2 regions of the Streptomyces cyslabdanicus genome follow, and region 1 is predicted to be linked to the other one. Evidence: riboswitches for the same ligand, from Rfam matches in the RefSeq annotation. Region 1 holds a riboswitch; the other holds the start of a gene.
The links. Region 1 has a riboswitch for glycine ahead of gcvP (aminomethyl-transferring glycine dehydrogenase). Riboswitches for the same ligand answer to the same signal wherever they lie in the genome.
Positions count from the first base shown of each region.

Region 2: another riboswitch for glycine. It lies ahead of gcvT (glycine cleavage system aminomethyltransferase GcvT); the one in region 1 lies ahead of gcvP (aminomethyl-transferring glycine dehydrogenase).

Region 1 covers NZ_JBQRUW010000016.1:5,388-21,283, forward strand. The annotation lists gene ACTYVM_RS10400 (DUF881 domain-containing protein) at 1-444, shown strand, start outside; gene ACTYVM_RS10405 (FHA domain-containing protein) at 575-1,435, shown strand; gene ftsR (transcriptional regulator FtsR) at 1,453-2,190, shown strand; gene ACTYVM_RS10415 (bifunctional nuclease family protein) at 2,274-2,747, shown strand; gene ACTYVM_RS10420 (MerR family transcriptional regulator) at 2,940-3,623, shown strand; gene ACTYVM_RS10425 (DNA polymerase IV) at 3,792-5,252, shown strand; gene ACTYVM_RS10430 (PRC-barrel domain-containing protein) at 5,165-5,545, opposite strand; glycine riboswitch at 5,659-5,753, shown strand; gene gcvP (aminomethyl-transferring glycine dehydrogenase) at 5,930-8,815, shown strand; gene ACTYVM_RS10440 (TOBE domain-containing protein) at 8,882-9,301, opposite strand; gene ACTYVM_RS10445 (ABC transporter ATP-binding protein) at 9,364-10,458, opposite strand; gene modB (molybdate ABC transporter permease subunit) at 10,508-11,278, opposite strand; gene modA (molybdate ABC transporter substrate-binding protein) at 11,456-12,280, opposite strand; gene ACTYVM_RS10460 (molybdopterin-dependent oxidoreductase) at 12,479-12,940, shown strand; gene ACTYVM_RS10465 (TOBE domain-containing protein) at 12,951-13,346, opposite strand; gene ACTYVM_RS10470 (APC family permease) at 13,412-15,361, opposite strand; gene ACTYVM_RS10475 (hypothetical protein) at 15,613-15,896, opposite strand, start outside.
Region 2 covers NZ_JBQRUW010000054.1:24,688-40,583, reverse strand. The annotation lists gene ACTYVM_RS29610 (ABC transporter permease) at 1-324, opposite strand, end outside; gene ACTYVM_RS29605 (ABC transporter substrate-binding protein) at 415-2,136, opposite strand; gene ACTYVM_RS29600 (ABC transporter permease) at 2,203-3,201, opposite strand; gene ACTYVM_RS29595 (enhanced serine sensitivity protein SseB C-terminal domain-containing protein) at 3,906-4,700, opposite strand; gene ACTYVM_RS29590 (enhanced serine sensitivity protein SseB) at 4,900-5,691, opposite strand; glycine riboswitch at 5,905-6,001, shown strand; glycine riboswitch at 6,002-6,119, shown strand; gene gcvT (glycine cleavage system aminomethyltransferase GcvT) at 6,195-7,322, shown strand; gene gcvH (glycine cleavage system protein GcvH) at 7,433-7,810, shown strand; gene glyA (serine hydroxymethyltransferase) at 7,828-9,090, shown strand; gene ACTYVM_RS29570 (L-serine ammonia-lyase) at 9,191-10,558, shown strand; gene ACTYVM_RS29565 (TFIIB-type zinc ribbon-containing protein) at 10,591-11,676, opposite strand; gene ACTYVM_RS29560 (SPFH domain-containing protein) at 11,696-12,805, opposite strand; gene ACTYVM_RS29555 (GH25 family lysozyme) at 13,019-13,573, shown strand; gene ACTYVM_RS29550 (MerR family transcriptional regulator) at 13,610-14,521, opposite strand; gene ACTYVM_RS29545 (YncE family protein) at 14,566-15,750, opposite strand; gene ACTYVM_RS29540 (polysaccharide deacetylase family protein) at 15,750-15,896, opposite strand, start outside.

The DNA.
Region 1 (15,896 bases):
GCCCGCAGGCAGACGGCCGAGAAGGCGAAGCAACTCGGCATACTCGCGGGCACGGTGGCCGCGCAGGGACCCGGCATCACGATCACGATCGAGGACACGAAGAGGACGGTCCGGGCGGACATGCTGCTCGACGCGGTACAAGAGCTGCGCGCGGCCGGTGCCGAGGCGATCGAGGTGAACGGTGTGCGAGTGGTCGCGAACACTTATCTGACCGACTCGGGCAAGAGCGTGGACGTCGACGGGAACAAGATCAACACTCCGTATCGTTTCAAGGTCATCGGCAAGCCGCAGGACCTCGAACCGGCGCTCAACATTCCTGGAGGCGTGGTGCAGACCCTGGAGAAGGAGCAGGCCACCGTGACGATCGACCGTTCGGACAAGATCGTCGTGGACGCCTTGCGAGCGGCGAAGAGGCCTGACTACGCTCGGTCGTCCTCGCGGTGAACCGGTGGTGCATGGCAGTCGTCCGGCAGGGGCATGAGGTTGCGGGGGGTCGGCGCACCGATTGGGTGGTGCGTGGTGGAAACTGTCTGGTGGATACGGACGTTGTGAGGATGTCCGGGTCGACCGGTGTATGCAGTCAGGGTTCGTCCTGCCCCACGGGCGGGTCTGTTTCGGTCAAGGGGAATCGCCCGTGAAGTTGTTTGCGAAGTTGTTCGGCAAGAGCGCGCGAGAAGGCGGCGAGAACGCGACGGCCCGTCACCGCGCACAGCCTGACGCCGAGGGTCAGCGTCCGCTGTTCAGGGACCAGGTGGCCGGTCAGGGGGCGCCGTCGGTTGACCCTGCCCAGTCGGGCGGCATAGGTTTCGGGCAACCGTCGACCTCAGGTACGGCTGGAGGGTTCGCCGCCGGCCCGTACGCGTCCGATGCCCCCGCGGGGCAGCCGCGGCAGGAGGATCCGTCCATGTCGGCCCTGGTGTGTACGAGGTGCGGCAACCGCAACGCGGAGAACAGCCGCTTCTGCTCGAACTGCGGTGCGCCGCTGCGGTCCGGTGCGGTGCCGGAGCGCTCGTCGGAGACGACCTCGACGATCTCCATCTCCGGTCTGGAGGCCTACGACGCCGAGGCCACCGGCCAGACGCCGATGCTGTCTCCGGAGGCGCAGGCGGCCGTCGACGCGCTGCCCCTGGGCTCGGCCCTCCTGGTGGTGCGCCGCGGCCCGAACTCGGGCAGCCGCTTCCTCCTGGACGGCGAGCTGACCACGGCCGGGCGTCATCCGCAGAGCGACATCTTCCTGGACGACGTGACGGTCTCGCGTCGCCACGTGGAGTTCCGGCGCAGCCCGGACGGTTCGTTCACGGTGGCCGACGTCGGCAGTCTGAACGGCACGTACGTCAACCGGGAGCCGATCGACCAGGTCGCCCTGTCCAACGGTGACGAGGTGCAGATCGGCAAGTACCGGCTGGTCTTCTACTCGAGCCGGCAGGGCGTCTGACCTGTCAGGGAAGGTCCATGCGTCAATCACCGAGCGGCGGTGCCGGGCACGGCACCGCCGCCACGGACAGTGGGCTGAAGAGCATCGGCACGGTGCTGAACATGCTGCGCGACGAGTTCCCCGAGGTCACCGTCTCCAAGATTCGTTTCCTGGAGTCGGAGGGACTCGTCGAGCCGCGGCGCACCCCCTCGGGGTACCGCAAGTTCAGCACCGACGACGTCGAGCGGCTGGCCCTGGTCCTGCGGATGCAGCGTGACCATTACCTGCCGTTGAAGGTGATTCGCGAGTACCTGGACGCCATGGAGCGCGGCGAGGCGGTCCACCTGCCGGCGGTCGGCCGGCAGCGGGACGGCGGATCCGTGCCCTCGCCGGCCGAGGCGCCGACGACAGCCCGGATCGGGCGGGACGAGCTCCTCGCCGCCGCCGGTGTCGAGGAGGGGGAACTGCGCGAGTGGGAGTCGTACGGGCTGCTCACCCCGTTGGCGGACGGGGGTTACGGCGCCGAGGCGCTGACCGTGGCCTCGCTCGTCTCCGAGCTGGGGCGTTTCGGGATCGAGCCCCGGCACCTGCGGGTGATGAAGGCGGCCGCCGACCGGGAGGCCGGGCTCGTCGACCAGGTGGTGGCCCCCCTCAAGCGGCACCGCAATCCGCAGACCAGGGCACATGCGGAGGCCCGCGCCAAGGAGCTGGCGGAGCTCACGGTGCGGCTGCACACGGTGCTGGTGCACACCGCGCTCGGGCTGCGGCTGCCGTGAGCGGGCCCCCGGAGGCGGCCGGATCCTCCTCCCGTGCCCGGCCCGACTACCCAAACGTCCCGGGCACCGCCTAGGGTTGCTGTGTGAACGAGCTCGATGTCGTAGGTGTCCGGGTCGAGATGCCCTCCAACCAACCGATCGTGCTCCTGCGTGAAGTGGGAGGCGACCGTTACCTCCCCATCTGGATCGGGCCAGGGGAGGCGACGGCGATCGCCTTCGCCCAGCAGGGCATGGCCCCCGCCCGACCGCTGACCCACGACCTGTTCAAGGACGTGCTGGAGGCGGTCGGCCAGGAACTCACGGAAGTACGCATCACGGACCTGCGTGAAGGTGTCTTCTACGCCGAGCTGGTGTTCGCCAGCGGTGTCGAGGTGAGTGCCCGGCCGTCCGACGCCATAGCGCTGGCCCTGCGCACCGGGACGCCGATCTTCGGCAGTGACACGGTGCTCGACGACGCGGGCATCGCGATCCCGGACGAGCAGGAGGACGAGGTGGAGAAGTTCCGCGAGTTCCTCGACCAGATCTCGCCGGAGGACTTCGGCAGCAGCAGCCAGTGAAGCGCCCGTGTGAGCCGCCAGGAGACCGTCCCGCGACCTCCGCCCGGAGCATTCGGATAGCCTTTCCCGGCGATGGGGTACACGAAACCACTCTTAGGGTGATTATCACTCGGCGTGCCGAGTGTGGCGATCGTTGACGCACCCCTGGTGACTGCCTACCGTCGAGGAGGCAGGTCAAGGACGGAGGTCGGCGTGAGAAGCAGCGGCGACGGTACGGCTGGGGGTGACCCCGGACGCAATGCCGGGGGAAGCGGTCCGTACCCTCCCCCGGGCTCTCGGCTCCGCCCGAGCGGCGGGTATCCACCTCTCGGCGATGCGGCCGGTCGTGCTCCGCAGCGACCGGCGGCGGTGCCGAGCAGCGGAGGGGCGGCGGCCATGGCAATCGAGCAGATCGGCTATCGCGGTCCGACGGCCTGCGCAGCCGCCGGCATCACGTATCGGCAGCTGGACTACTGGGCGCGCACCGGGCTGGTCGAGCCGAGCGTGCGGCCCGCCCAGGGATCCGGTACCCAGCGCCTCTACAGCTTCCGGGACGTCGTCGTTCTGAAGATCGTCAAGCGGTTCCTCGACACCGGCGTGTCGTTGCAGAACATCCGTACCGCCGTCCAGCACCTGCGCGAGTGCGGTTTCCGCGACCTGGAGCGGATGACGCTGATGAGCGACGGGGCCACGGTGTACGAGTGCACGTCGCCCGACGAGGTGCACGCTCTGCTCCAGGGGGGCCAGGGAATCTTCGGCATCGCCGTCGGCGTGGTGTGGCGCGACGTGGAGAACGCGCTGTCGCAGCTGCACGGCGAGCGCATCGACACGGGGGAGACGCTCGTGGGGCACAACCCGGGCGACGAACTCGCCCGGCGGCGCAACCGGGCCGTCTGAGCGGCCCCCGGCTGCCCCCGGCCGCCTCCGGTCACTGCCTCCCCGGCCACTGACCCGGCCTGTCCGGTCCTCTGGGCCCGTGGACCGGCCTCGGGAGGCCGGGACGGTGCCGCCGGGACCGTGGTGTTGGCGGTGGCGTTGTCAGTGGGGTGGTGCAGCATCGTAGGTGTGAGAACCGCACCCACGATCCTCCATCTCGACATGGATGCCTTCTTCGCCTCGGCGGAGCAGGCCTCCAAGCCGAGCCTGCGCGGGAAGGCCGTGGTCGTGGGCGGGCTGGGACCGCGCGGAGTGGTCGCCACGGCGTCGTACGAGGCGCGTGTGTTCGGCGTCCACTCCGCGATGCCGATGGCCCAGGCGCGGCGGCTGGCGCCGAACGCCGCGTACCTCGTGCCGCGCTTCGCCTTCTACCGCTCCATCAGCGAGCGGGTGATGGGCCTGCTGCGGGCCCGGTCGCCGCTCGTGGAGCCGCTGAGCCTGGACGAGGCGTTCGTGGACCTGGAGGCCGGGGGAGCCGCCTGGGACGCGGAATCCGCCCGGCTGGCGGGGACGAGACTGCGCTCCGAGATCCGCGCCGTCACGGGGCTCACGGGGTCCGTGGGGCTGGCCGCCTCCAAGATGCTCGCCAAGATCGGCTCCGAGCAGGCCAAGCCCGACGGTCTTGTGCTCATCGAGCCGGGCACCGAGCGGGCCCTGCTCGGACCGCTGTCCGTGCGGACCCTGCCGGGCGTGGGCCCGGCCACGGGCGACCATCTGCGGCGGGCCGGTATCCACACCGTCGAGGAGCTCGCCGAGGCCGGTGAGGACGAGCTCGTCCGGCTGCTCGGCAAGGCGCACGGGCACGCGCTGCACGCGATGGCGCTGGCCCACGACGAGCGTCCCGTCGTCGCCGAGCGCGAGACGAAGTCGGTGTCCGTCGAGGACACCTACGACGTGGACATCCACGACCGCGTCCGGGTGGCCCTGGAGGTGCAGCGGCTGGCCGACCGGTGTGTGGGGAGGCTGCGCGGGGCCGGTCTGTCGGGGCGCACCATCGTGCTGAAGGTCCGCCGCTACGACTTCTCCACCCTCACCCGCTCCGAGACCCTGCGCGGGCCCACCGACGACCCCGCGGTGATACGGGAGGCGGCCGCCCGGCTGCTGGACTCCGTGGACACCACCGGCGGGGTACGGCTGCTGGGCGTGGGTGTGTCAGGGCTCGCCGACTACACCCAGGAGGACCTGTTCGCGCAGGCGGCGGGCGCGCAGGGCGCCGACGCGGAGGTGGAGGGGCCCGCCGAGGAGCGGCAGCGGGAACCCGCCCAGCGCCAGCCGGAACCCACCGAGCGGCGGTGGCCGGCGGGTCATGACGTACGACATGCGGGGTACGGCCACGGATGGGTGCAGGGCAGCGGCCTCGGCCGCGTCACCGTGCGCTTCGAGACCCCCGGATCCGCGCCGGGCCGCGTGCGCACCTTCCTCGTGGACGACCCGGACCTGGAACCGGCCGAACCCCTGCCCCTGGTGTCTCTGGATCCTCCGGTTCCTCCAGCGCCTCCGGCTCAGCCCTCGTCCGGACCCGAGCCGGAGCCCGCCAGCTTGCCGAACTGGTGGTCGGGAACAGGGGGTGGGGCCACGTCGAGGCCGTAGTGGTGGTAGAGCTGCAGTTCCTGCTCAGGGGACAGATGGCGGCCCACGCCGAAGTCGGGAGCCTCCTTGACCAGGGAGCGGTCGAAGGGGACGCGCAGGGTGCCCTCGACGAGTTCGCTGGGCTCCAGGGGGACGAAGGCGTCCCGGGAGAACAGGCCGGTGCGTATCGCCGCCCACTCCGGCACGCCGGTCGCGTCGTCGAGGTAGACCTCGTCCACCGTGCCGATCTTGTGCCCGTTGCGGTCGAACGCCTTGCGGCCGATCAGATTGCGCGGATCGATCTCCGTCTGCACTGTCCCTCCACGTGGTCGCAACTCATCCGTAACCCCTACGAAAGAGCACATTCCGCGAGGCGGCCACTCGAAGGCCCGTGCGGTCGCCCCGCTGGTAGGCTGGCAGCGGCTGCTGACCCCGTGCGGGAGAGCCCTCCGGCACCGCCGGGGGCGCCGAAGGAGCAAATCCTCCCCGGAATCTCTCAGGCCCACGTACCGCACGGACGAGGTCACTCTGGAAAGCAGAGCGGGTGTCGACGGCTTCCGCTCTCACCGACGGTGAAAACCGGAAGCCCTCGGGTGGTCCGGTGAAGCTCTCAGGTTGAGATGACAGAGGGGGAGGCCGTCGGGGCACCCGCGCCGTGGTGTCCCTCGAAGGTCGTGTCAGACCAGGAGGCCTCCGCAATGACCGCCCAGCGCATCCCGCTCTCCGAGCTCGAACAGGGCATCCCCTTCGAACAGCGCCACATCGGGCCCGACCAGGAGGCGCGGGCCAAGATGCTCGCCCAGGTCGGCTACGGCTCGCTCGACGAGCTCACCGCCGCCGCGGTACCCGATGTGATCAAGAACGCCGACGCCCTCGACCTGCCCGGCGCCCGCACCGAGGCCGAGGTGCTGGCCGAGCTGCGCTCCCTCGCCGACCGCAACCAGGTCCTCGGCTCGATGATCGGACTCGGCTACTACGGGACGTTCACCCCGCCGGTCATCCTGCGCAACGTCATGGAGAACCCGGCCTGGTACACCGCCTACACCCCCTACCAGCCCGAGATCTCCCAGGGCCGCCTCGAGGCGCTGCTGAACTTCCAGACCGTCGTCGCCGACCTGACCGGTCTGCCGACCTCCGGCGCGTCCCTGCTCGACGAGGGCACCGCCGCGGCCGAGGCCATGGCGCTGTCCCGGCGCATGGGCAAGAACAAGAAGGGTCTGTTCCTGGTCGACGCGGACGCGCTGCCGCAGACCGTCGCGGTCATCGAGACCCGTGCCGAGCCGAGCGGCGTCGAGGTCGTCGTCGCCGACCTCAGCGCGGGCATCCCGGCCGAGATCGCCGAGCGTGGGATCAACGGCGTGCTCCTCCAGTACCCGGGTGCCTCCGGCGCCGTACGCGACCTGAAGCCCGTCATCGACCAGGCGCACGAGCTGGGCGCCCTGGTCACCGTCGCCGCCGACCTGCTCGCGCTCACCCTGCTGAAGTCGCCCGGCGAGCTCGGCGCGGACATCGCCGTCGGCACCACCCAGCGCTTCGGCGTGCCGATGGGCTTCGGCGGCCCGCACGCCGGCTACATGGCCGTGCACGAGAAGTTCGCGCGCAGCCTGCCCGGCCGCCTGGTCGGCGTGTCCGTCGACGCCGACGGCAACAGGGCCTACCGCCTCGCCCTGCAGACCCGTGAGCAGCACATCCGTCGCGAGAAGGCGACGAGCAACATCTGCACCGCCCAGGTGCTGCTCGCCGTCATGGCCGGCATGTACGCGGTCTACCACGGCCCCGAGGGCCTCAGGGACATCGCGCGGCGCACCCACCGCTACGCCACGGTCCTCGCCGAGGGGCTGACGGCCGGCGGCTTCGAGGTCGCGCACCGCGCGTACTTCGACACGCTGACCGTCAAGGCGGAGGGACGTGCCGCCGAGGTCGTCGCCGCGGCCCGCGAGGGCGGCGTGAACCTGCGCCTCGTCGACGCCGACCACGTCTCGGTCGCCTGCGACGAGACCACCACCCGCGACCGGCTGCGCACCGTGTGGGCGGCCTTCGGCGTCGGGGGCGACATCGAGGCGCTGGACGCGGCCGCCGGGGACGTGCTGCCCGAGGCGCTACTGCGTGCCGACGCCTACCTCACCCACCCCGTCTTCCACCAGTACCGGTCCGAGACCGCGATGCTGCGCTATCTGCGCCGGCTGGCCGACCGCGACTACGCGCTCGACCGCGGCATGATCCCGCTGGGCTCGTGCACCATGAAGCTCAACGCGACGACCGAGATGGAGCCGGTCACCTGGCCGGAGTTCGGGCAGCTGCACCCCTTCGTGCCCGCCGAGCAGGCGCAGGGCTACCTCACCCTCATCCGTGAGCTGGAGGAGCGCCTCGCCGAGGTCACCGGCTACGACAAGGTCTCCCTCCAGCCGAACGCCGGTTCCCAGGGCGAGCTGGCCGGTCTGCTCGCCGTGCGCGGCTACCACCGTGCCAACGGCGACGAGCAGCGCACCATCTGCCTCATCCCGTCCTCCGCGCACGGCACCAACGCCGCAAGCGCCGTGATGGCCGGCATGAAGGTCGTCGTGGTCAAGACCGCCGAGGACGGCGAGGTCGACGTCGAGGACCTGCGGGCGAAGATCGAGCAGTACCGCGAGCAGCTGGCCGTGCTGATGATCACCTACCCGTCCACGCACGGCGTGTTCGAGGAGCACGTCGCCGACATCTGCGCGCAGGTCCACGAGGCCGGTGGCCAGGTGTACGTCGACGGGGCCAACCTCAACGCCCTGGTGGGCCTCGCCAAGCCGGGCCACTTCGGCGGCGACGTCTCCCACCTCAACCTGCACAAGACGTTCTGCATCCCGCACGGCGGCGGCGGTCCCGGTGTCGGCCCGGTCGGCGTGCGGGCCCACCTGGCGCCGTACCTGCCCAACCACCCGCTCCAGCCCGACGCGGGCCCGGAGACGGGGGTCGGCCCGATCTCGGCCGCGCCGTGGGGATCGGCCGGCATCCTGCCGATCTCCTGGGCCTACGTCCGCCTCATGGGCGGCGAGGGCCTCAAGCGTGCCACGCAGGTCGCGGTGCTCAGCGCCAACTACGTCGCCAAGCGGCTCGAGCCGCACTACCCGGTGCTCTACACCGGTCCCGGCGGCCTGGTCGCCCACGAGTGCATCATCGACCTGCGCCCGCTGACCAAGGAGACCGGGGTGAGCGTGGACGACGTGGCCAAGCGGCTGATCGACTACGGCTTCCACGCGCCGACGATGTCGTTCCCGGTGGCCGGCACGTTGATGATCGAGCCGACCGAGTCCGAGGACCTGGCCGAGCTGGACCGGTTCTGCGATGCGATGATCGCGATCCGCGCCGAGATCGAGAAGGTCGCTTCCGGCCAGTGGCCCGCGGACGACAACCCGCTGCACGGCGCCCCGCACACCGCCGCCGCGCTCGGCGGGGAGTGGGAGCACGGCTACACCCGTGAGGAGGCCGTCTTCCCGGCCGGGGTCTCGGCTGCCGACAAGTACTGGCCGCCGGTGCGCCGCATCGACCAGGCCTTCGGCGACCGCAACCTCGTCTGCTCCTGCCCGCCGCTGGACGCGTACGAGGACTGAGCGAGCGAACGGCTCACGGGGCTCCCGTCCGACCCGGGCGGGGGCCCCGCGGTTCTTCCCGCCGTGTCACACGGTGGCCAGGCAGACCTCGGTCGACTTGATCAGGGCGGTGACGCGCGTGCCCTCCGTCAGGCCGAGTTCCGTGGCGGCGTCCCTGGTGATCGCGGCGGTCAGCTCGCCGCCCTCCACGCCGACCCGGACGGACGCCATGGCAGCGCCGAGGGCGATCCGGGTGACGGTGCCCGGCAGCCGGTTGCGGATGGACAGGCCCTCGACCGGCCCGGTGGCCAGGGACACCTCCGTCGACTTCACCAGGGCGCGCACGGTGCTGCCCTCGGTCAGACGCAGGTCCTCGACGGCGTCCCGGGTGATCGCGGAGGTGAGCTGTCCGCCGCCGTCCAGGCGCACGTGGACGAGGGCCATCGCCTCGCCGGGGGTGACGGCGGTGACCGTGCCGGGCAACTGGTTGCGCATGCTCAGGCTCATGGACGTGCCTCGCGGTGGGTGGGGGACGTGGTGATCAACCCCACCGTAGGGCGGCCGGTGCCTCAGGCCGGGTAGGCGTGGGTCTGCGTCGCCTTGACGGTCGCCCAGACCTCCGCGCCCGGGTGCAGGTCCAGCTCGGCGGCCGCGACCGTGGTCACCTCCGCGGTCAGGGCGAGTTCGCCGGTCAGGTCGGCGCGGATCCGGTCGCCGTGGGTCTCCAGACCGGCGACCTCGCAGCGCCACAGGTTGCGCGCGCTGGTGCCCGTGGGGCGGTCCCGGAAGAGCGTGACCGCGCTCGGCGGGAAGGCCACGAAGACCGCCCCCGACAGGACCTCGGTGGTGGTGACGACGGGGCCGGCCTCGAGACGGACGGTATGGGCGTCCGCCTGCCCGCGGTAGAGGTTCAGGCCGACGAGTTGCGCGACGTAGTCGGTGCGCGGACGGCGGGCGATCTCCGCCGGGGTGCCCTCCTGGACGACCCGGCCGTGCTCGACCACGACCAGCCGGTCGGCCAGCACCATCGCGTCCAGCGGGTCATGGGTGACGAGGACGGCGACGGCCTCGAACTCGGCGAGGTGCCGGCGCAGCTGGGCGCGGACCTCCAGACGGGTACGGGCGTCGAGCGCGGCGAGTGGTTCGTCGAGCAGCAGCAGCCGGGGCCCGGTGGCCAGGGCGCGGGCGAGGGCCACGCGCTGGGCCTGCCCGCCGGAGAGGCGGCGGGGCTTGGCGCCGGTGTGGTCGGCCAGCCCCATCCGCTCCAGCCACCGTGCGGCCTGCGCGCGGGCCTGAGCCTTGGTCGCGCCCCGGCAGCGCGGCCCGAACGCCACGTTGTCCAGGGCCGTCAGGTGCGGGAACAGCAGGTAGTCCTGGAAGACCACGCCGACCGGGCGTGCCTCGGGCGGCGTGCGATCCAGCGTGGTGCCGTCCAGGCGCAGGTGTCCGCCGGTGAGCGGGACCAGGCCCGCCAGCGCGCGCAGAGCGGTCGTCTTCCCGGCGCCGTTCGGGCCGAGCAGCGCCACCACGTCGCCGGGGGCGGCGGTGAGCGCCACGTCGAGACGGAACACGCCGCGGTCGACGACGAGGCGGGCGTCCAGGCCCTCTTCGGGAGTGCCTTCGTCGGCCCGCAGGCCGGCCGAGGTCCGGTCGATGTCGGTCATGAGAGGAACATCCTGGATGCGGGGCGGCTCGGGATCGGTGGCGGATTCATCAGGAGGCCGTCATCCAACGGTCCCGCAGACCCGCCAGTACGGCGATCGACACCGCGAGCAGCACCAGGCTGAGGGCGATCGCCGCCGCCGGGTCGTTTTGGAGTGCCAGGTAGACGGCCAGCGGCATGGTCTGCGTACGGCCGGGGAAGTTGCCGGCGAAGGTGATCGTGGCGCCGAACTCGCCGAGCGCTCGTGCCCAGGCGAGCACGGCGCCCGCGGCGATGCCCGGCGCGATCAGCGGCAGGGTGACCCGGCGGAACGCGGTGAAGCGGGAGGCGCCGAGGGTGGTGGCCGCCTCCTCGAAGCGCGGGTCGGCGGCCCGCAGTGTTCCCTCGACGCTGATCACGAGGAACGGCATGGCCACGAACGCCTCCGCGACCACCACCCCGGCCGTGGTGAACGGCAGCGTGACCCCGAACCAGGAGTCCAGCCACTGCCCGACGACACCGTTGCGCCCGAGGGCCAGCAGCAGGGCCACACCGCCCACGACCGGCGGCAGCACGAGGGGCAGGGTGACCAGCGCCCGGACGAGTCCGCGTCCGGGGAAGTCCGTACGGGCCAGCAGCCAGGCCAGCGGGACGCCGAGCACCAGGCTCACGGCGGTGGCGGCGGTGGCGCTGACCAGGGACAACTGGAGGGCCTGCCACACCTCGGCGCTGGTCAGCTGGTCCGGCAGGCTGCGCCAGGGCGCCCGGATCAGCAGGGCGAGCAGCGGCAGCAGCAGGAAGGCCAGACCGACCAGGGCGGGGACCAGCAGGGGCAGCGGCACGCCGCCGAGGGCGCGGCCGCGGGGGGGCCAATATCTCCTGCTGGTGGTGTTGGTCTCGTCGTTCTTTTTTCCTCCCTCTAGGGGAGGGAACCAGAGGGGGAAGCGACACCCCGCCGGGGGCGCGCCCACCCCGCGACCCGCTCCTCGGGGTCGCGGCGCGGGCCTCGTCGGTCCTCGTCACGGCTTCAGGAACCCGGCCCCGGTCAGGACCTTCTGGCCCTCGGCCGAGGTCACCAGCTCGATGAACGCCTTGGCCGCGGTGGCGTTGGTCGCGTTCTTGAGCAGGGTGATCGGGTAGTCGTTGACGGCCTCGGCCGACTCGGGGAACTCCACGCCCTGGACCCGGCCGCCTGCGGACTTCACGTCGGTCTTGTAGACGAGGGCCGCGTCGGCCTCCTTCAGCTCGACCTTGGTCAGGGCGCTCTTGACGTCCTGCTCGTAGGAGACCGGGGTCAGCTTGAGGTGGCTCGCGTCCAGCACCTTCTGGGCGGCGGCGCCGCACGGCACCGACTTGTCGCACAGCACGACCTTCAGGCCGGACCTGGTGAGGTCCTTCAGCGCGGCGACCTTCTCCGGGTTGCCCGGCGCGGTCGCGATCTCGAGCTGGTTGCGGACGAAGGTGACCGGTGTGCCGGCCGCGTCCTTCTTGTCGGTGACGATCGCCATGGTCGTGGTGCTGGCGGCGGCGAACACGTCGGCGGGGGCACCGGAGGTGATGCTCGCGGCGAGGCTGTCGCTGCCGCCGAAGTTGAAGGTGACCTTGGTGCCCGGGTGCTGCTGCTCGAACTCCTTGCCGAGGGTGGTGAAGCTCTCCTGCAGCGAGGCGGCGGCGAAGACGGTCACGGTGCCGGACAGCTTCGGCGCGGCGGCCTCCGACGTGCCGGACCCCGCCGAGGACGAGTCGTCGGAGGACGAGGAGGAGCAGGCGCTGAGAGCCAGCAACGCGGCGACCCCCGCGACTCCCGACTTCAGCATCCTGGTCCGCCGCGTGGAACGGGTCATCACGGTTCTACTCCTCTGGCTCTGCACGGAAGAAGCGGTCGCGCCCTGCCACGACCGCTCACACGGCCGTGCCGCGATCATACTGCCGCAATTGCCAGGTGTAAGGCCCCTGTTGTATTGCATGAGCTGGCCATGCGTGAAGGATGGCTTGCATGTGCGTTTGTACGGTGCGGCGGGTCGGGTACGGACCCTCAGGAGGTGGTGCCCGTGACGCTCGCGGAGCTCGACCTGACCGGCGACCTCGCCCGCCCGGCCCGGCTGACCGTGCGGGATCTGCTCGGGTGGCCGCAGCACCGGGTGGGGGTCGCGTTCGACTGCGCCACCAGCGGCGCGCGGCGCCACCGGTTCAGCGGACCGCGCCTGTACGACGTGCTGTCCGCGGCGGGGCCCGGTTTCGACCCGGCCCGGCGCAAGGACCGGCTGCGGTTCCTGATCGCGGTCACGGCCGCCGACGGGCATCACGCGCTGCTGTCGTGGGCCGAGATCGACCCCGACTTCGCCGACGCTCCGGTCCTGCTCGCGGTGACCATCGACGACACCCGGCTGGACGGCGCCGGCCCCCAGCTGGTCCTGCCGCAGGACCGCTGCGGCGCGCGGTACGTCAGCGGCGTCCGGGCGATACGCGTGGACGGCGGCTATCGCGCGCGGGCCCGGGTGTGAGGCGGTTCTGCTACGTGCGGTCGATGTGCACGTTCGTCGACTTCACGCGGGCGGTGGCCTCCATGCCGACCTCCAGGCCCAGTTCCTCCACGGCCTCCCGGGTCAGCAGGGAGACGAGGCGGTGCGGTCCGGCCTGGATCTCGACCTGGGCGGCGACGTCGCCGAGTTTGACGGCGGTCACGATGCCGGCGAAGGCGTTGCGGACCGACGTGTACGAGGGGCCGTCCTCGCCGCCTCCGGTCCGGGCCAGCTCGACCGAGAACGCGGCGAGGTCCCGGCCGTCGATGAGCCGGCGTCCGCTGTCGTCGCGGTGGGTGGCCACCCGGCCCGCGTCCGCCCAGCGGCGTGCGGTGTCCGGGCTGACGCCGAGCAGCCGGGCCGCCTGTCCGATCGTGTAGGACTGCATGCCGGTCACGATAAGGCCGCGTGCGGTGCGGGGCGGACCTGGGGTGGGGCGTTCGCGGGCGCGGCTCAGCCGGTGTGCACCCGCGGGCGCTTGGTGCGGTCCGGCTCCGCCTCGCGCAGCACCTCGCGGGTGACCGGCGCGACCTCCCCCTGGCCGAAGAGGAAGAAGCGCAGGAAGTTGTGGAACGGGTTGCCCTCGGTCCACTCGAAGTAGATGTGCGGGGTGCGGCCGGTCACCTCCCGGACGTGGAGGAGGAGCGCGGCCAGGGCGTTCGGGACGGACGCGGACTCCAGGGCGAGCACGCGGTAGCGGCCGTGCCTGACCTCGCCGCGCACGGTCAGACCGGTCTCGAACTCCGAGGGGTCGGTGAGCGTCACCTCGACGAAGACGAAGTCCTCCGTGGGCGGGATGTCGCTGTCGCTGCAGATCTGCTCGATCTTGTCGCGGTACACGCTCTTGTCCTGCCGCTCGGGCTCCTTGGCGATGAACCGGATCTTGCGGCTGGCGATGTCCCTGACGAACCGTTCCGCCATGGGGTCCAGCGTCACGCTCGTCACCCGCAGCTCGAAGGAGCGGGCGAGCCGTGACAGCAGCGAGACCAGGATGATCCCGGTGATGAAGCAGGCGCCGATCTTCACACCGTCGGGACGCTCGATGACGTTGACGACGGTCGTGTAGAGGAACACGGCCGAGATGACCCCGAACGCGACGGTCCATCTGTGCTGGCCTGCCCTGCGGGCGGCGATGGTCACCGCGATCGCCGCGGAGCTGATCAGTACGAGCACGCCCGTGGCGTACGCGCCGCCCTGCTTGTCGACGTTGGCGTCGAAAATCCAGGTGACCAGGAAGCCGATCAGGGTGAAGACGATGACCATCGGGCGGACCGCCCGCGCCCAGTGCGGGGCCATGCCGTAGCGGGGCAGGTACCTCGGCATCAGGTTGAGCAGCCCGGCCATCGCGGAGGCGCCCGCGAACCACAGGATCAGGATGGTCGAGACGTCGTAGACCGTGCCGAAGGTGTTGCCGAGGTACTCGTGCGCCAGGTAGGCGAGGGCACGGCCGTTGGCCTGGCCGCCGGTCTTGAACGCCGGCGCCGGGATCAGCAGCGTGGTGATGAAGCTGGTGGCGATCAGGAAGCAGCTCATGATCAGCGCGGCCGTGGTGAGCAGCTTCCTGGTGTCCCGGATCCGGCCGGTGGGCCGCTCCTCGGTGTCGTCCGGGTCGCCCCGTACGTGCGGCATGACGGCGACACCGGTCTCGAAGCCGGACAGGCCGAGCGCGAGCTTGGGGAAGACGAGCAGGGCCACGCCGACCATGAGGAACACGTTGCCGTGCTGGGCGGTCAGCGCGCTGGTCCAGTCGGTGACCACATGGGCGGCGGTCAGGACGTGCCACAGGCCGACGACCACCACGACGGCGTTCAGCGCGAGATAGATCCCGACCAGGATGAAGGCGACGCCGATCGCCTCCACGAAACCCTTGAGGAAGACCGCCCCGAGCAGCGCGATGAGCAGGAGCGTGATCAGCATGTGGTGGCTGTGCAGCGCGGCCGTCAGATGCGGGTTCTCGACCAGGTGGGTCGAGGCGTCCGCGGCCGACAGCGTCATGGTGATCAGGAAGTCGGTGGCGGCGAAGCCGAGCAGCGTCAGCACGAACAGCTTGCCCTGCCAGAACGACAGCAGCCGCTCCAGCATCGCGATCGAGCCCGCGCCGTGCGGGCTCTCCGCCGCCACCCTGCGGTACACCGGCAGCGCGCCCACGAGGGTGACCAGGACCAGGACGAGCGTGGCGATCGGCGACAGCAGCCCGGCCGCCAGTGCCGCGATGCCCGGCTGGTAGCCGAGCGTCGAGAAGTAGTCCACGCCGGTCAGGCACATCACCCGCCACCACCGCTGTCCCTTGTGCGGCGGCTGCGGCAGGGCGTGCGGGGCCTGCTGAATGCCCTTGCCCATGTCGGACAGGCCCTCCAGCATCCAGGCGCGCAGCCGACTGGGAGGGTGCTCGGTGGTCGCCATGCCCCTGCTCCTGAGGTGTGGCTCGTGTGGGGACCGGGCCAGCAGACCGGGCACACGCTGACGGGTCACCAGCGTATGCGGAGAGTGACGCAGAGGCTCACGAGTACCCGGACGGGCAGGTGTCAATCGTCCGGCAAGGACGGCCGTGGCGTCCCCGATGCCACGTCACGACCAGCGGACTCGCGGGTCTCGCCGCGCCTTGGGCCGTCCGGGGGAGAGAGGGCAGCGGAGCCCGGGGCGGACACCCGGCGTCATGACTCCAGCCCCGAGACCCGGAACACCGCCAGCGCGGTCTCCCGGTCCACCTGCTCGGAGATGTCGCGCAGTTCGTCCGTCCCGCACCGCAGCCGGCCGGCCGCCATGCTGTGCCGGGCGTCCTCGTCGAGGCGGTACCAGACGTCGGGGTGGTCCACCAGGACCTCGGGATCCAGCTCCACCCGCCCGCCGAGGGAGTCCCGCAGCACCAGCCGCCGGCAGACACCGTCGACCGCGCGCACCGACACCAGCAGGTCGGTGCGGACCAGGCGGCTGCGCA
Region 2 (15,896 bases), on a different contig from region 1:
CTCGATGTGACTCTTGAAGGAGTACCCGAAGCAGGGCGCGCCGCAGTGCGATGCGTCAGGGCCGAACTTGTAGTCGGCGCCCACGAACAGGCCCTTGATGTAGTCCCAGTACTGGATGTAGATGGGGTGGTCGAAACCCAGGTTCTTCTTGATCGCGGCGACGGACTCGGGGTTGGCGTCCTTGCCGACGTACTGGGTAGCCAGCTGGGTGGCTGTCTGGCCGCCCAGACGGGGGACCACGAAGAAGATGGCGAAGGTGACTGCGCTGACCACCAGCAGCAGTACCAATGCGCCGAAGACGCGTCGGATGATGTACGCAGCCACAGCTGTGCGGCTCCGGGTGGCCGGGGCGGGGTGTGTCCGCCCCGGCCACCCGGTGCCTTCACCTGCCTTTCAGGGAAATCGGGCCTGCAGTTACTTCGAAGAGCCCAGCAGCAGGTAGTCGTACATGCCGAGGTACGCCTGCGAGACCGTGACGTTGGTCGCGGAGTCCGGCCGGAACAGCAGGTTCTTGCGGTAGACCAGCGGCACCACCGAAGCGTTCTCCTGCACCATCTTGTCGATCTCGCCCCAGGCCTTGGTACGGGCCGCGGAGTCGGTGTTGGCGATCGCGGCCTTCAGAGCGGCGTTGATCTTCGAGTCGTTCAGCTCCATCAGGTTGTTGCCACCCGACGGCTTGATGGCCGCACCGTTGATGATCTGGTCGAGGAAGCCGAAGCCGGTCGGCCAGTCGGCGCCCCACGCCATGGACATCATGCCCAGCTTGTGCTCGTGGACGTAGCTCGGGACACCGGCGAAGTTGGAGAAGTACTTACCGGAGGGGAACTGCTTGATGTCGACCTTGATGCCGATGGCCTTCATCGAGTTCTGGATCGCCGTGGCCTGCGCCACCTCGGCGGGACGGTCGGAGCGGGCCGTCAGCGTGGTGGAGAAGCCGTTCGGCTGGCCGCACTGCTTCAGCTCGGCCTTGGCCTTGTCCACGTCGCCCTTGTTCCCGGTGGACGGGTACTGGTCGAACTTGGTGTAGCCGTTGACCGACGGCGGCAGCAGCGTGGTGGCCACGTCGCCCTTGGGCGCGCCGCCGATGGCGTCGACCACCGACTGCTTGTCGAGGCCCCACTGCACGGCCTTGCGGCAGTGGATGTTGTCGAACGGCTTCACGTTCACGTTCAGCGCGATGTACGACGTGGCACCCGCGTAGGAGTTGTCCGTCTGCTTGGCGTACTTGCCGCTCAGCACCTTCGGCTGGGTCTGCGGCTGCACGCCGGTGCCGGCGATGTCACCGGTGACCTTGTCGGCCAGCAGGTCGTTGTCGACCGTGACGGGGTTGACCTTGAACTTGACCTCGTACCGGTCCGGCAGCGCCGTGCGGATCGGGTCCGTCTTCGGGTCCCAGTTCTTGTTGCGGACGAGGGTGGCGCTGCGGCCCTCCTGGTACGACTCGAACTGGTACGGGCCGGACGACACGATGTGCTGGACGTACTTGGCGCCGTCGTCCTTCGCCTGCGGCACGGGAGCCGTCTGGGAGAAGGTCGTCAGGTAGTCGAAGTCGGCGAACGGCTGGTTCAGCTTGAAGACGATCGTCCGGTCGTCCGGGGTCTCGATCGACTTCAGGCCCTCGGGCGACTTGTCCTTGTAGGGGCCCTTGTACTTGTCGCCGCCCACCAGGTAGCTCTTGAAGTAGGTGGGGCCGTTGGACATGACCTCGGGCGCGAAGTTGGAGCGCTCGACGGCGTACTTGACGTCCTTGGACGTGATCGGCGTGCCGTCCTGGTACTTCAGGCCCTCACGCAGGTGGTACGTCCAGGTCTTGGCGTCGGCGCTGGGCTCGCCCAGGGACTCGGCGAGGTCGGGGACGACCTCGAGGCCTGCCGTACCCGCCGCGGGCTTGAACGTGGTGAGCGAGCGCGCGTAGAGGCGCGAGAAGTTCAGCACGAAGCCGTAGTACGTGTTGCCCGGGTCGAGGGAGTCCGGCACGTCCGACTCCTCGAGCGTGACCGTCCCCCCCTTCTTGCTCGACGCGTTGACGATGGAGTCCAGCGCCGCGTCCTTCTTACCGCTGTTACCGCTGCCCTTGCTGCCGCCGCCGTTGTCGTCGCCGCCGCCGCAGGCCGCGGCACCCAGCGAGAGCACCATGACCGACGCGATCGCCGCGGTAACCCTTCTCGTCTTCACGTGAGGAAAGCCCCCTCTATTGATGGATCACTTGCTGCGAGGGTCGAGCGCGTCACGCAGCCCGTCACCCAGCAGGTTGAAGGCCAGGACGGTGACGAAGATCGCCAGTCCGGGCACGAACATGAACTGCGGATCTGCGGTGTAGAGATCCACGGCGTTGCTGAGCATGCCGCCCCACGAGGCCTGCGGCGGGGCGATACCGACTCCAAGGAAGCTCAGCGCGGCCTCGAAGAGAATGTTCGTCGGGATGATCAGCGTCGAGTAGACGAGGATCGGCGCGACGAGGTTGGGGAGCAGTTCCCGGAACAGGACGTACGGACCTCGCGCCCCGAGGCTCTGAGCGGCCTCGATGAACTCCCGCTTGCGCAGGCTCATGGTCTGGGCGCGCACGATGCGTCCGATGTACGGCCAGCTGAAGAAGCCGATCACGAAGATCAGCACGCAGATGCGCAGCGACAGCCCGTCCAGGCCGAAGAAGCCGTCCTGCACCGAGGCCGAGATGGCGATGGCGAACAGCAGCAGCGGAAAGGCCAGGAAGGTGTCCATCAGCTTGCTGACGAGGCTGTCCACCCAACCGCCGTAGTACCCGGCGACGACGCCCAGCACCGTGCCGATCACCACCGAGAGCAGGGTGGCGCCGCCTGCGACCAGGAGCGAGACCCAGGAGCCGTCGATGATGCGGGCGAGCATGTCGCGCCCGTACTGGGGCTCGACACCCAGCGGGTGCGACCAGCTCATGCCGCCCCAGCCGCCCTTGGGGGCCAGGAGGGCGGGGTCGATGAGGTCCTGGTGGAACTTGTCGGGGTCGAGCCCGAAGATCCACTCGATGGGCTTGGCCAGGATCGCCATCAGAAGCAGCAGGATGACGACGACACCGCCGGCCATGGCCACCTTGTCCCGCTTGAACCGGGTCCAGGCGATCTGTGTCAGTGAACGCCCTTCGATCTGGCTCTTCTTGGCCCCGGCGAGCACGGCCTCAGGCTGTGCTCCGGCTTCCGCCCCGGTGGTCTCGATCGGTGCGGTCACAGTGACCCGACCCCTCTCGCCGGTGGTGACCGGCCTTTCGTCCGCCGCTGTGGGCGGCCTTGGTTCGCTTACCTGCCGCGCGGTGGCCACAGATGGATGCGGCTCAACTGCCCTGCGAGTTCCCCGATTGGGCTCGATCACAGGATCGTCGGCCTCGTATCTGGAAGGCGAGTCTTCAACGCGCTCACGATCACCCGCCAGATCTGGTGAAGAATGGATGCGCAAACGTGACACGAGTTGAGGGGTTCCGTTATCCGGACAGTGGGTAACGGGGGTCGGACGGGTCCTAGTTGGGACATTTGACGGCACCGGGGGACCAAAGCTCCGACTCTACGCGCAGAGAGCGTGACGCCCGGCCGCTCTCCGCCGGCGCCAGCAGCGGACGGTCAACTCCTCAAACGCAAAGGCAACTTGACCAGCCGACCGGCGCGTGATGCACCTCACGCCCTGCCCGTGGTTTTGCCCCCTCGGGACAAAGAAGCGCCCTTTCGTCCGCCCTACCGGATCGGCCAATCGACGCAATCACGCAAAGAGGAATTCCCGTCACTCACCGCGCACCCGCTTTTCGCTTCCCGCCGGTCCAAGAGCCGGGCCGGCACTCCGACGCCGAATCGACCCGACGCGATTTCCACGCGCCTTTGGCGAAACACCGCGGGGCCGCCTCCCCTGGGGGAGGCGGCCCCGGTCGCGTCGGTCGGTCCGGCTCAGTAGCCGCCGTGGACCGGCGGGTAGCCGTAGCCGGCCACCGGGGCCTGCGCGGGGGCCACGTGGCTCTCCCGGTCGTAGAACGGGCGGGAGTTGGCGCGCAGCCACAGGGCGACCGGGTCGTACTCGTCGGACATCGCGACCGTCGACACCGGCAGACCGTCGGGGACGGCTCCGATGGACTGCTGCATCATCACGCGCACCGAGTCGACGGCCGGCGGCGAGGTGTCGTACACGTCGAGGCCGATGGCGAGGTACGGCGCTCCGAGCGCGGGCTGCACCCAGGCGTGGCGCAGCGAGCGCAGGGCCGGGGTGCGGTGGGCGTTCTGGGTGAGCAGGGCGTAGAACCGCGAGGCCTCGACGGTGGGTTCGGACAGCCGCAGCGGGCCCGCGGGCTGGCGGTCGAGACCGGTGGCGATGCGGCGCAGATCCAGCCACGGGACGCCGACACCGCCGCCCGGGGCGTGCGGGTTCAGCCAGAGGCCGTAGTGGTCGGGGTAGAGGGTGCGGGCCACGTCGAGGCCGTCCACGACCTCGTACGAACGGTTCCAGCCGCTGGCGGACAGCTCCTGGGCGGAGGTCACGCAGGGCGCGTAGCCGTGGCCGTCGACCTCCATGTGGCCGTACTGCGCGTCGGGGGAACCCGCCTGGCCGTGCCACAGCAGCATCCATACCTGGCCGGAGGACGGGGTCGCCAGCACGCGCAGCAGCGCCTCGTAGGCGTCGTAACGCCCGGGCGTCACCTGGCGCAGCGTCTGCTCGACCTGCCCGGCCGTGGTGCCGCTGGCGCTCACTTGTACCGCCCCTCCATACAACCGACGTGTCGACCGAGCCGTGGGTCCGGGTCCTGTCGTCACCTTCCCGTCGTCCGCCCGGCGAGCAGGCGGGAGTCTGACAACAGGGCCTAGCTTAAGCCGCCGTCCGGCGGCCGGGGACTCGCCGTGCGCCGCCGACTGCGGATCGTGTGCGCCCGCCCGGCGTCCCCGGTCGGACTCAGTGGGCGTGCTGGTAGAACGGGCGGACGTGCTCCCTCATCCAGTCCGCCACGGGATCCTGGGCGACGTCCAGGAGGACCAGGTTGACCGGCCACCCGGCCGGGGTCTTCGCCAGGGCCCGGCCCAGGGCGTCCAGGGGGCGGGCCTGTGGGTCGCCGTCCCACTGGGACAGTTCGACGCCGATGAACATCACCGGGTCGTCCGTCTCGACGGCGGCCAGGCAGCGGCGGGCGGTGCTGACCACGCCGGTCTCGGCGAACTCGGCGCAGGCGGCGGCGAGGAAGTCCACCGGGTCGTCCTGCCAGTCCGGTTCGAAGAGGCGGACGCGGCCGCCGGCGGAGGCACCGTCCAGGTGGGTGCGCCCGGCCCGGCACAGTTCGGCCACGGCGGCCGGCGGCAGCGGGACGCCGACCACGCCGTCCGGGTTGAGCGCGATGCCGGCCTGCGGGGGCAGTCCGCGCGCGAACTCGACGGCGGGCGCGACGGTGTACGCCATGTGGGCGCCCGCGACCTGGCGGAACTGCTCCTCGGAGCTGAAGACCGGCACGTAGGCCTGACCGTCGATCTCCACCGTGGGCAGGTCGAGTGGCCCGCTCTGCGGTCCGCCGCCGTTGGGCAGGGGCACCCAGACGAGGCTGCGGCCGAGCACCTCCAGGATCCGGCCACCGGCGGACGGGACACCGAGGGAGGCGGACAGCACCTCCTCCAGCTCGTTGCCGGGCCATCCGCTGTGCGGGTGGGAGTGCGTCTGTGCCGGAAAGTCCGCGGAGAAGTCCGTCGGGAAGTCCATCTGCTACCGCCTGCTGTGAACACTGCTGTGGCCGAAAGGCTATCGGGTACCGGCCCGAACCTCACGAGAAATCCCGGGCCCGCGATCACGGCTGCCCCGGCGAGCGCCCTCGCGGCCCCGTGCACGTCCTGCCACGGCACGGTCACGGATGCCGCCCTGCCGCGAAGCGGGCCGGGCGTGCAATGATGTCCGCGCAACTGCATATCGGCCGTTTGAATCCGCGCGGGAGAGTCCCCAGCCGTCTCACCGGGGCGCCGAAGGAGCAAGTACCTCCCTTGAATCTCTCAGGCACCGTTACCGCGCGGGCGAGGCACATCTGAAAAGCGGGCCGCTGGGCGCAGCGGCCCCACCCAAGGTGCAAGCCGTGCACCGTCCGTCCGACGGCGGTCATGGCGAACCTCTCAGGTTCCGATGACAGATGGGGAGGACATGGATCCGTCCTTGCCCTCCCCCACGCCCGGTTTCGCTCGCGCGGGGGACCCCATCGCCTTGGAGACCGCCCGATGAGCAGTACCCCACCCGACCGACTCCGCCGCACCGCGCTCGACGCGCTGCACCGCTCGCTCGGCGCGACGATGACCGACTTCGCCGGCTGGGACATGCCCCTGCGCTACGGCTCCGAGCGCGACGAGCACATCGCCGTGCGGACGAAGGCCGGCCTGTTCGACCTGTCCCACATGGGCGAGATCACCGTCACCGGCCCGCAGGCCGTCGCCCTGCTGAACCACGCCCTGGTCGGCAACATCGCCACCGTCGGCCTCGGCCGCGCCCGCTACACCATGATCTGCCGGGCCGACGGCGGCATCCTGGACGACCTGATCGTCTACCGGCTGGGCGAGACCGAGTACCTGGTCGTCGCCAACGCCTCCAACGCCCAGGTGGTGCTCGACGCGCTGACCGAGCGGGCGGCGGGCTTCGACGCCGAGGTGCGCGACGACCGGGACGCCTACGCGCTGCTCGCCGTGCAGGGCCCCGAGTCCGCCGGCATCCTGAAGTCGCTGACCGACGCCGACCTGGACGGCCTGAAGTACTACGCCGGTCTCCCCGGCACGGTCGCGGGCGTCCCCGCGCTGATCGCGCGCACCGGCTACACCGGTGAGGACGGCTTCGAGCTGTTCGTGGCCCCCGGTGACGCGGAGAAGGTGTGGCAGGCGCTGACCGAGGCGGGCGCGGACGCCGGCCTGGTCCCGTGCGGGCTGTCCTGCCGGGACACGCTGCGCCTGGAGGCGGGCATGCCGCTGTACGGGCACGAGCTGTCGACCTCGCTGACCCCGTTCGACGCGGGCCTCGGCCGGGTGGTCAAGTTCGAGAAGGAGGGCGACTTCGTCGGCCGCGAGGCCCTGCTGGCCGCCGCCGAGCGCGCCGCCGCCGAGCCGCCCCGGGTGCTCGTCGGCCTGGTCGCCGAGGGCCGCCGGGTCCCGCGCGCCGGGTACGCGGTCGTCGCGGGCGGCGAAGTGATCGGCGAGGTCACCTCCGGCGCCCCCTCCCCCACCCTGGGCAAGCCGATCGCCATGGCGTACGTCGACGCCGCGCACGCCGCCGAGGGCACGCCCGGTGTGGGCGTGGACATCCGGGGCAAGCACGAACGGTACGAGGTCGTGGCGCTGCCCTTCTACAAGCGCCAGAAGTGACACCGTCGTAGCCGCCACGGAGGCGACGTGAGGCACGTCACCCCTGGTCGCGCACACCTTTCGCGCTCCCCATTCATCACCATTGACCCGCGTACAGGAGAATTCAGGCCATGAACAACCCTCAGCATCTGCGCTACAGCAAGGAGCACGAGTGGCTGTCGCCCGTCGAGGACGGCGTGGCGACGGTCGGCATCACCGAGTTCGCGGCCAACGCGCTCGGCGATGTCGTCTACGCCCAGCTCCCGGAGGTCGGCGACACGGTGGCCGCGGGCGAGACCTGCGGTGAGCTGGAGTCGACCAAGTCGGTGTCCGACCTGTACTCCCCCGTCAGCGGTGAGGTCACCGAGACCAACGAGGACGTGGTGAACGACCCGTCGCTGGTGAACTCCGCGCCCTTCGAGGGCGGCTGGCTGTTCAAGGTGCGCCTGGCCGAGGAGCCCGCCGACCTGCTCTCCGCCGACGAGTACGCCGCCGAGACGGCCGGCTGAGAATCGGACATACGCACATGACTGTTCTCAACACTCCCCTGCACGAGCTCGACCCGGACGTGGCCGCCGCGGTCGACGCCGAGCTGCACCGCCAGCAGTCCACGCTCGAGATGATCGCCTCGGAGAACTTCGCCCCGGTCGCGGTCATGGAGGCGCAGGGCTCGGTCCTCACCAACAAGTACGCCGAGGGCTACCCCGGCCGCCGCTACTACGGTGGCTGCGAGCACGTCGACGTGGTCGAGCAGATCGCCATCGACCGCATCAAGGAGCTGTTCGGCGCCGAGCACGCCAACGTGCAGCCGCACTCCGGCGCGCAGGCGAACGCGGCCGCGATGTTCGCGCTGCTCAAGCCCGGCGACACGATCATGGGTCTGAACCTCGCCCACGGCGGGCACCTGACCCACGGCATGAAGATCAACTTCTCCGGCAAGCTCTACGACGTCGTCGCCTACCACGTGGGCGAGGACGGCCTGGTCGACATGGCCGAGGTGGAGCGCCTGGCGAAGGAGTCCAAGCCGAAGCTGATCGTGGCCGGCTGGTCCGCCTACCCGCGCCAGCTGGACTTCGCCGCGTTCCGCCGGATCGCGGACGAGGTCGGCGCGTACCTCATGGTCGACATGGCGCACTTCGCCGGCCTGGTGGCCGCGGGCCTGCACCCCAACCCGGTGCCGCACGCCCACGTGGTCACCACCACCACCCACAAGACGCTGGGCGGCCCGCGCGGCGGTGTCATCCTGTCCACCGCCGAGCTGGCCAAGAAGATCAACTCCGCGGTGTTCCCCGGTCAGCAGGGCGGCCCGCTGGAGCACGTGATCGCCGCCAAGGCGGTGTCCTTCAAGGTCGCCGCGAGCGAGGAGTTCCGCGAGCGCCAGCGCCGTACCCTGGACGGCGCCCGCATCCTGGCCGAGCGCCTGGTCCAGGACGACGTCCGGGCGGTCGGCGTGGACGTCCTGTCCGGCGGCACGGACGTGCACCTGGTCCTGGTCGACCTGCGCGACTCCGAGCTGGACGGTCAGCAGGCCGAGGACCGCCTGCACGAGATCGGGATCACCGTCAACCGCAACGCGATCCCGAACGACCCGCGCCCGCCGATGGTCACCTCCGGCCTCAGGATCGGCACGCCGGCCCTGGCCACCCGCGGTTTCACGACCGAGGACTTCACCGAGGTCGCGGACGTGATCGCCGAGGCGCTGAAGCCGTCGTACGACGCCGACGCCCTCAAGGCCCGGGTGCGCGCCCTGGCCGACAAGCACCCGCTGTACCCGGGGCTGAACAAGTAGGTCCCGTCCCCAGGAGTGCCGCGTACGGCCGGAGACCCCGGTCCGTGCGCGGCGCCCCGCCCCTGGCACCCCCAGCACCACCCCGTCTTGAGGAGTCTCCGTGGCCATCTCGGTCTTCGACCTGTTCTCGATCGGCATAGGCCCGTCGAGCTCCCACACGGTCGGCCCGATGCGGGCGGCCCGCATGTTCGCCCGTCGGCTGCGCAATGAGGACCTGCTGGCGCGGACCGCGTCGGTCCGCGCCGAGCTGTACGGCTCCCTCGGGGCGACGGGCCACGGCCACGGCACACCGAAGGCGGTGCTGCTCGGTCTGGAGGGCGCCTCGCCGCGCACGGTGGACGTGGAGACGGCCGACGAGCGGGTGGAGACGATCAGGACCTCCGGCCGGCTGAGCCTGCTCGGCGAACACGAGATCGCGTTCTCCTACGACGACGACATGGTCCTGCACCGCCGCAAGGCGCTCCCCTACCACGCCAACGGCATGACCCTGTGGGCCCACGACGCCTCCGGTGCCGAGCTGCTGGCCAAGACGTACTACTCGGTCGGCGGCGGCTTCGTCGTGGACGAGGAGGCGGTGGGCGCGGACCGCATCAAGCTGGACGACACGGTGCTGAAGTACCCGTTCCGCTCGGGCGACGAGCTGCTGCGCCTGACGCAGGAGACCGGCCTGTCGATCTCGTCCCTGATGCTGGAGAACGAGCGGGCCTGGCGCACCGAGGAGGAGATCCGCGAGGGCCTGCTGGAGATCTGGCGGGTGATGCAGGCGTGCGTGGGGCGCGGCCTGAACCGCGAGGGCATCCTGCCGGGCGGCCTGAAGGTGCGCCGCCGCGCGGCCGTCACCGCCCGCCAGCTGCGCGCCGAGGGCGACGCGGCGGCCCGCGCGATGGAGTGGATCACCCTCTACGCGATGGCGGTGAACGAGGAGAACGCGGCCGGCGGCCGGGTGGTCACCGCCCCGACCAACGGCGCGGCCGGCATCATCCCGGCGGTCCTGCACTACTACATCAACTTCATCCCCGGCGCGGACGAGGACGGCGTGGTCCGCTTCCTGCTCGCCGCCGGCGCGATCGGCATGCTCTTCAAGGAGAACGCCTCCATCTCCGGCGCCGAGGTCGGCTGCCAGGGCGAGGTCGGCTCGGCCTGCTCGATGGCGGCGGGCGCCCTGGCCGAGGTCCTGGGCGGCACGCCGGAGCAGGTCGAGAACGCGGCCGAGATCGGCATGGAGCACAACCTCGGCCTCACCTGCGACCCCGTGGGCGGCCTGGTCCAGATCCCCTGCATCGAGCGCAACGGCATGGCCGCGGTCAAGGCGGTCACCGCCGCCCGGATGGCCATGCGCGGCGACGGCTCCCACAAGGTCTCCCTCGACAAGGTCATCAAGACCATGAAGGAGACCGGCGCGGACATGTCGGTGAAGTACAAGGAGACGGCCCGGGGCGGCCTGGCGGTGAACATCATCGAGTGCTGAGGAGGTCCGGCCCGGGCCCGCCGCGCGGGCCGCTACCTTCTGACGCTCAGCCAGACGACCAGCGCGATCACCGCGAGCGAGGCGGCGACGATCTTGCCAGTGCTGTAGGGGCGCTCGCCGACCACCTCGCCGGTGCGGGCGTTCACCGTCACCTGCCAGGTCCGCCCGGCGTGCAGGTAGGTCAGGAACCACACCGGGAGCAGCATCAGCTTGAAGGTGACGTCGGAGTAGTGGGTGTCGACCGACTCGACCCGCTGCTCGTCGCCCCCGATGTCGCTGCGGCAGTCGCCCTCGATGACCTCGGCCATCCGCTGCTCGGCCGTCGCCAGGCCGTCCTCGGGCTCGATGTCGTAGCGCACCGTCTGGAAGCCCGCCAGGTACTCCTCCTGGTAGGGCCTGGCCTCCTCCAGCGGCCAGGGCGTGAGCTTGTCGAGCTGCTTGGCGGTGACGTGGCTGGTGCCGGGCACCAGCACGTCGTCGAAGTCCCGGGAGACCGTCCCCGAGGCCGGGTACCAGCGGGTGTGCCGCACCTGCTCGGTCACGGTGCGGGTCTGGCCGTTCTCGGTGACGGTGCGCGTCACGGTCTCGTAGTAGTACACGCCGCGCCGGCCCCGGTAGTCGGAGACGGTGGCCGCGTCGTACGTCCAGTGCGGCAGGTAGCTGCCCTTGAAGGACTCCGCCTCGGTGACCTTCTTCAGGTCCTTCGGGGCGAACCAGCGGGAAGACGTCCAGGTGCGCAGCGCCTCCCGGGCCGCGTCGCGGTCCAGGCCGAACGGGACGACGGCCTCGGGCACGACCCGCTCGGTGGCGCCCGCGTCGGCCACCAGGGGCGTGGCGCAGAACTGGCAGCGCACGGAGAGGGAGTCGCTCTCGGTGCGGGCCCCGCACCCCGGGCAGACGAAGGTGTTCACGGAGCCGGGTCCGGCCAGTGGCTTGGCGGGGAGGGCCGCCAGCTCCTGGATCGGGTGCTCCCGTACCGCACGCGGGACGGGCACGATGGCCTGCTGGTGCCCGCAGTAGGGGCAGCGCAGCGCGTCGGTCCCCGGGGCGTACTCCACGGTGGCACCGCAGGCCTCGCAGGGGTACGAGCGGGCGGCGGTGGCCTGGTCCTCGGTCATGGTCGTCGTCCCCGCCCGCTCAGGCCTGGGGCGGCAGCGGCGGCGGGACGCTGCCGAAGAGGCGTTCGACCTCAGGGACCTGCTCGGCGGGGAGCCAGCCGGCCATGCCGTTCTGCCAGACCAGGGTGGTCCGGGTGAGGGTGCCCGCGCTGATCAGGCCGGTCAGCGCGGCGGTGTCGTACGGGCCCTGCTGGGCGCCGCCGACGCCGACGAACCACTGCTGCTGGGGCAGCGGCGGCGGGGTGGCCGGGGCGGGAGCGGGTGCCGGGGCCGCGGGGGGCTGCTGCGGGGTGAGGCCCTCCGCCATGCGGCGGCCCAGGGCCATGCCGACGCCCAGTCCGACGCCCTCGCCGGCGGCGCCGGGGTTGCGCGCGGCGTCGCCGATCGCGTCGGCCGCCTGGAGCTGGGTGTACTGGTCGAGGTTGCCCACGATCCCCATCCGGGAGCGGGCGTCGACGGCGGCCTCGACCTCGGGCGGCAGCGAGATGTTCTCGATGATGAACTTCGGCACGGCGATGCCGACCGGGGCCAGTTCCTCGGTGAGGGCGCCCGCCAGCCTGGCGCCGAGCCCGTCCTGCCGTGTGGCCAGGTCCAGCATCGGCACGCCCGCCGTGGCCAGGGCGGTGGCCAGCCGGCCGACGATCAGCTGCCGCAGGTACTCCTGCACTTCCTCGGTGCGGAACTGCGGGTCGGTGCCGGCCAGCTCGCGCAGCAGCGCGGCGGCGTCCACGACGCGCGCGGTGAAGGCGCCGAAGGCCCGCAGCCGGACCATGCCGAACTCGGGGTCCCGGACGATGACCGGGTTCTGGGTGCCCCACTTGAGGTCGGTGAACTGGCGGGTGGTGACGAAGTAGACCTCGGCCTTGAAGGGCGAGTGGAAGCCGTACTTCCAGCCCTTCAGGGTGGACAGCACCGGCAGGTTCTGCGTCTCGAGGGTGTAGGTGCCGGGCGTGAAGACGTCGGCGATCTGCCCCTCGTTGACGAAGACCGCCGTCTGCGACTCGCGGACGACGAGCTGGGCGCCCATCTTGATCTCGTTCTCGTAGCGCGGGAAGCGCCAGACGATGGTGTCCCGGCTGTCGTCGGTCCACTCGATGATGTCGATGAACTCACCACGTATACGGTCCATCAGTCCCATGGCCCGCCCCCGTTTCCTCTGCATGCGGCTTGCTTCGCGACCGCACGATAGCAATCGCCGCTGACCTGCGCGGAGGTGGCCGCCGTACCGGGTTCGGTGGTCCCCCGGAGCTGATGTTCGAACGCCCTGAGGGGATCGTCCGTATCAGGACGGGGCAGAACCCGACCGACGACTCCTCCCCCACGGCACCTTCAGGGAGTGCGCATGCTGCACGGCATCGACGTGAGCGCCTACCAGTCCTCCACCTACGGCACGAGCGGCCTCTCCTTCGTCTTCATCAAGGCGACGGAGGGCCGTTCGTACGTCAACTCCAAGCTCAGCGCCCAGACCAAGCACGGCCGCGACGCCGGTCTCGTGGTCGGCTTCTACCACTTCCTTTGGCCGGGCGACATCACCGCGCAGGCGGAGTACTTCGTCGCGCACGCCCCCGCGAAGGCGGGCGACGTCCTCGCCGTCGACTGGGAGACGACGGGTGGGGGCACGCACGCGAGTAACGCGGAGAAGGACGCGTTCATCCGGAAGGTCAAGTCCCTGCGCCCGCACAACCGGGTCGTGCTCTACACGAACAGGAACTTCTGGCTCACCATCGACACCACGTCCTACGCGGGCGACGGCCTGTGGATCGCCGACTACGTCACCGCCGGGCAGCCCCGGATCAAGGCCAAGTGGCTCTTCCACCAGTACACCGACAACCCGCTGGACACGGACGTGGCGAACTTCGCCAGCAAGGCGGCGCTGCAGCAGTGGGCGGCCATCTGATCCGGGTCGGCGCCGGCTGTCGCGGGCCCGCGCGGATCAGTCGTTCACACGGGCGCGCAGGGCGTTGACCACCCAGGCGAACTCCGTCCGGTACGCCGGTGCGGGCGTCCCCTTCAGGGTCGCCAGCAACTCGCGGTAGCGGGCGAGCCTGACGTTGTGGGACGCCTCCAGGCGCTCGATGACGGCCGCGCGGTCGGCGTCGCCGAGCAGCTCGTCCAGCACCTCGTCGGCTTCCGGGGCCTCAGGGGCGAGGCCGCGTTCCACGGCCTGCCCCGCCAGCTGGACGAGTCGCTTGACGAACCACATGGACGCCCCGGCGGGCGTCTCGTGGCCGCGGTCGGCGGCGTTGAACTCGGCCGCCTGGCGCATCCGCGCCCGGAACTCCGGGTCCCGCACCAGTTCGGCCAGCTCCACCCAGGCGTCGACCTGCTCGGGTGTCGGGTCCTCGGGCAGGTCCATCGCGGTGCGCCGCATGCGTTCGTGGATCTCGGGGTCGGCGGTGTCGAGCCCGTGGAACATCTCCTCCACGAACTCCTCCATGATCCTCCTGCGTTCGGCCACCGACAGCCGGGCCAGCTTGTTCATCAGGGTCGTCTCCTCCGCACTCGAGCCGCGTCGGGCCACGGTCGACAGCACCGCCTTGGTCACCCTCAGCGAGCGGATCTGCGCGTCCAGCGCGACCACGTGGGCCGCCGCCACCTGCGCGACCGTCCGCTCCCCCGCCAGCACCCCGCGCACGTCGGCCAGGCCGAGGCCCAGCTCGCGCAGGGTGCGGATCAGCTCCAGGCGGGCGACGCAGGCCGCGTCGAAGAGTCGGTAGCCGCCCGTGGAGCGGGCCACCGGGGGCAGGACGCCCTCGTCCGACCAGTAGCGGATGGTGCGTACGGTCAGTCCGGTGACCCGGGCCAGCTCGCCGATGGTGAGAAGGCCGGTGCCGTCTTCGGTCATGTCGGCGAGTGTGGACCTTCCAGCGGCTGGAGACTCAAGTCGGGTCAGCGGAAGATGCCCGTGTGACCCAGCGAGTAGCGGCCCGGCTGGGGGTAGACCGCGAGGCCGTGGGGGCCGCTGCCGACCTTGATGCGGGCGAGCTGGGCGCCGGTGCGGGTGTCGATGGCGTACACCTCGGAGTTGTAGCGGCCGGACAGCCACAGCACCTTGCCGTCGGCGGAGACGCCGCCCATGTCGGGGCTTCCGCCGTGCGGCAGACGCCACTTCCTGGTCAGCTTGCCCTGGGGGAAGTCGAAGACGGAGATGGTGCCCTCACCGCGGTTGGAGATGTACATCTCGCGGGAGTCGCGGCTGACGTACAGGCCGTGGGCGCCCTTGCCGGTGGGGAGGAACGTCGGTTTGCCGAAGGTGTCGCCGTTCAGGATCCACAGCCCGTCGGCCACCATGTCGGCGACGTAGAACTTCTTGCCGTCGGGCGAGATCTTCACGTCCTGCGGCATGGCGCCGGGGAAGTCCAGCTTCTGCTGGCCGACGACCTCCATCCTCGCCGTGTCGACCTTGAGCAGTTCGGAGCTGAACTCGCAGGAGACGATGAAGTAGCGGCCGTCCACGGAGAAGTCGGCGTGGTTGACGCCGGCACAGGCGACCGGCACGGCCTTGACCGTCTTCATGGTGTGCGCGTCGCGGAAGACGAGCTGGTGGTCCTTGGAGGCCATGACGACGGCGTACTTGCCGTCGGGCGTGAAGTAGAGGTTGTACGGGTCGTGCACGTCGACCGGCTTGCCCGCCTTGCCGGTTCTCGGGTCGATGGGGGTCAGGGAGTTGCCGAGGTCGTTGTTGACCCACAGCGTCTTCAGGTCCCAGGACGGCACGACGTGCTGGGGCTGGCGGCCCACCGGGATGGTCTCGACGACCTTGTACGTCTCGGGGTCGATGACCGTGACGGTGTTGGAGTTGGTGTTGGGGACGTAGACGCGGGACGGGAAGTCCCGGACCACCGGGGAGAGTTTGCCCGGGCGGTCGGCGGCGTAGACGTCGGTCGGGTCGAGGACCGGCGGCATGCCGGGCAGCACGTCGGCGGCCTGCTGCCGGGGCCGGACGGGCTCCTTGCTGGCGACGGCCTGGTCGGCGTGGTTCTTCGAGCCCCCGCCGGTGCAGGCGGACAGCGCGGTGAGCACGAGGCAGGCGGCGCCCGCGGTCAGGACCCGGGCGATGGAAGTGGATGGCATCAGCTCAGCAGCTCCGTGGTGGTGACCGCGTGGAGGCCGCGGCGGTCGAGTTCTTTGAGGACGTCGGGGAGGGCGGCGACCGTGTCCGGGTACCCGAAGTGCAGGCTCACCACGGATCCGTTGCGGATCCCGGCCAGGACCGTGCG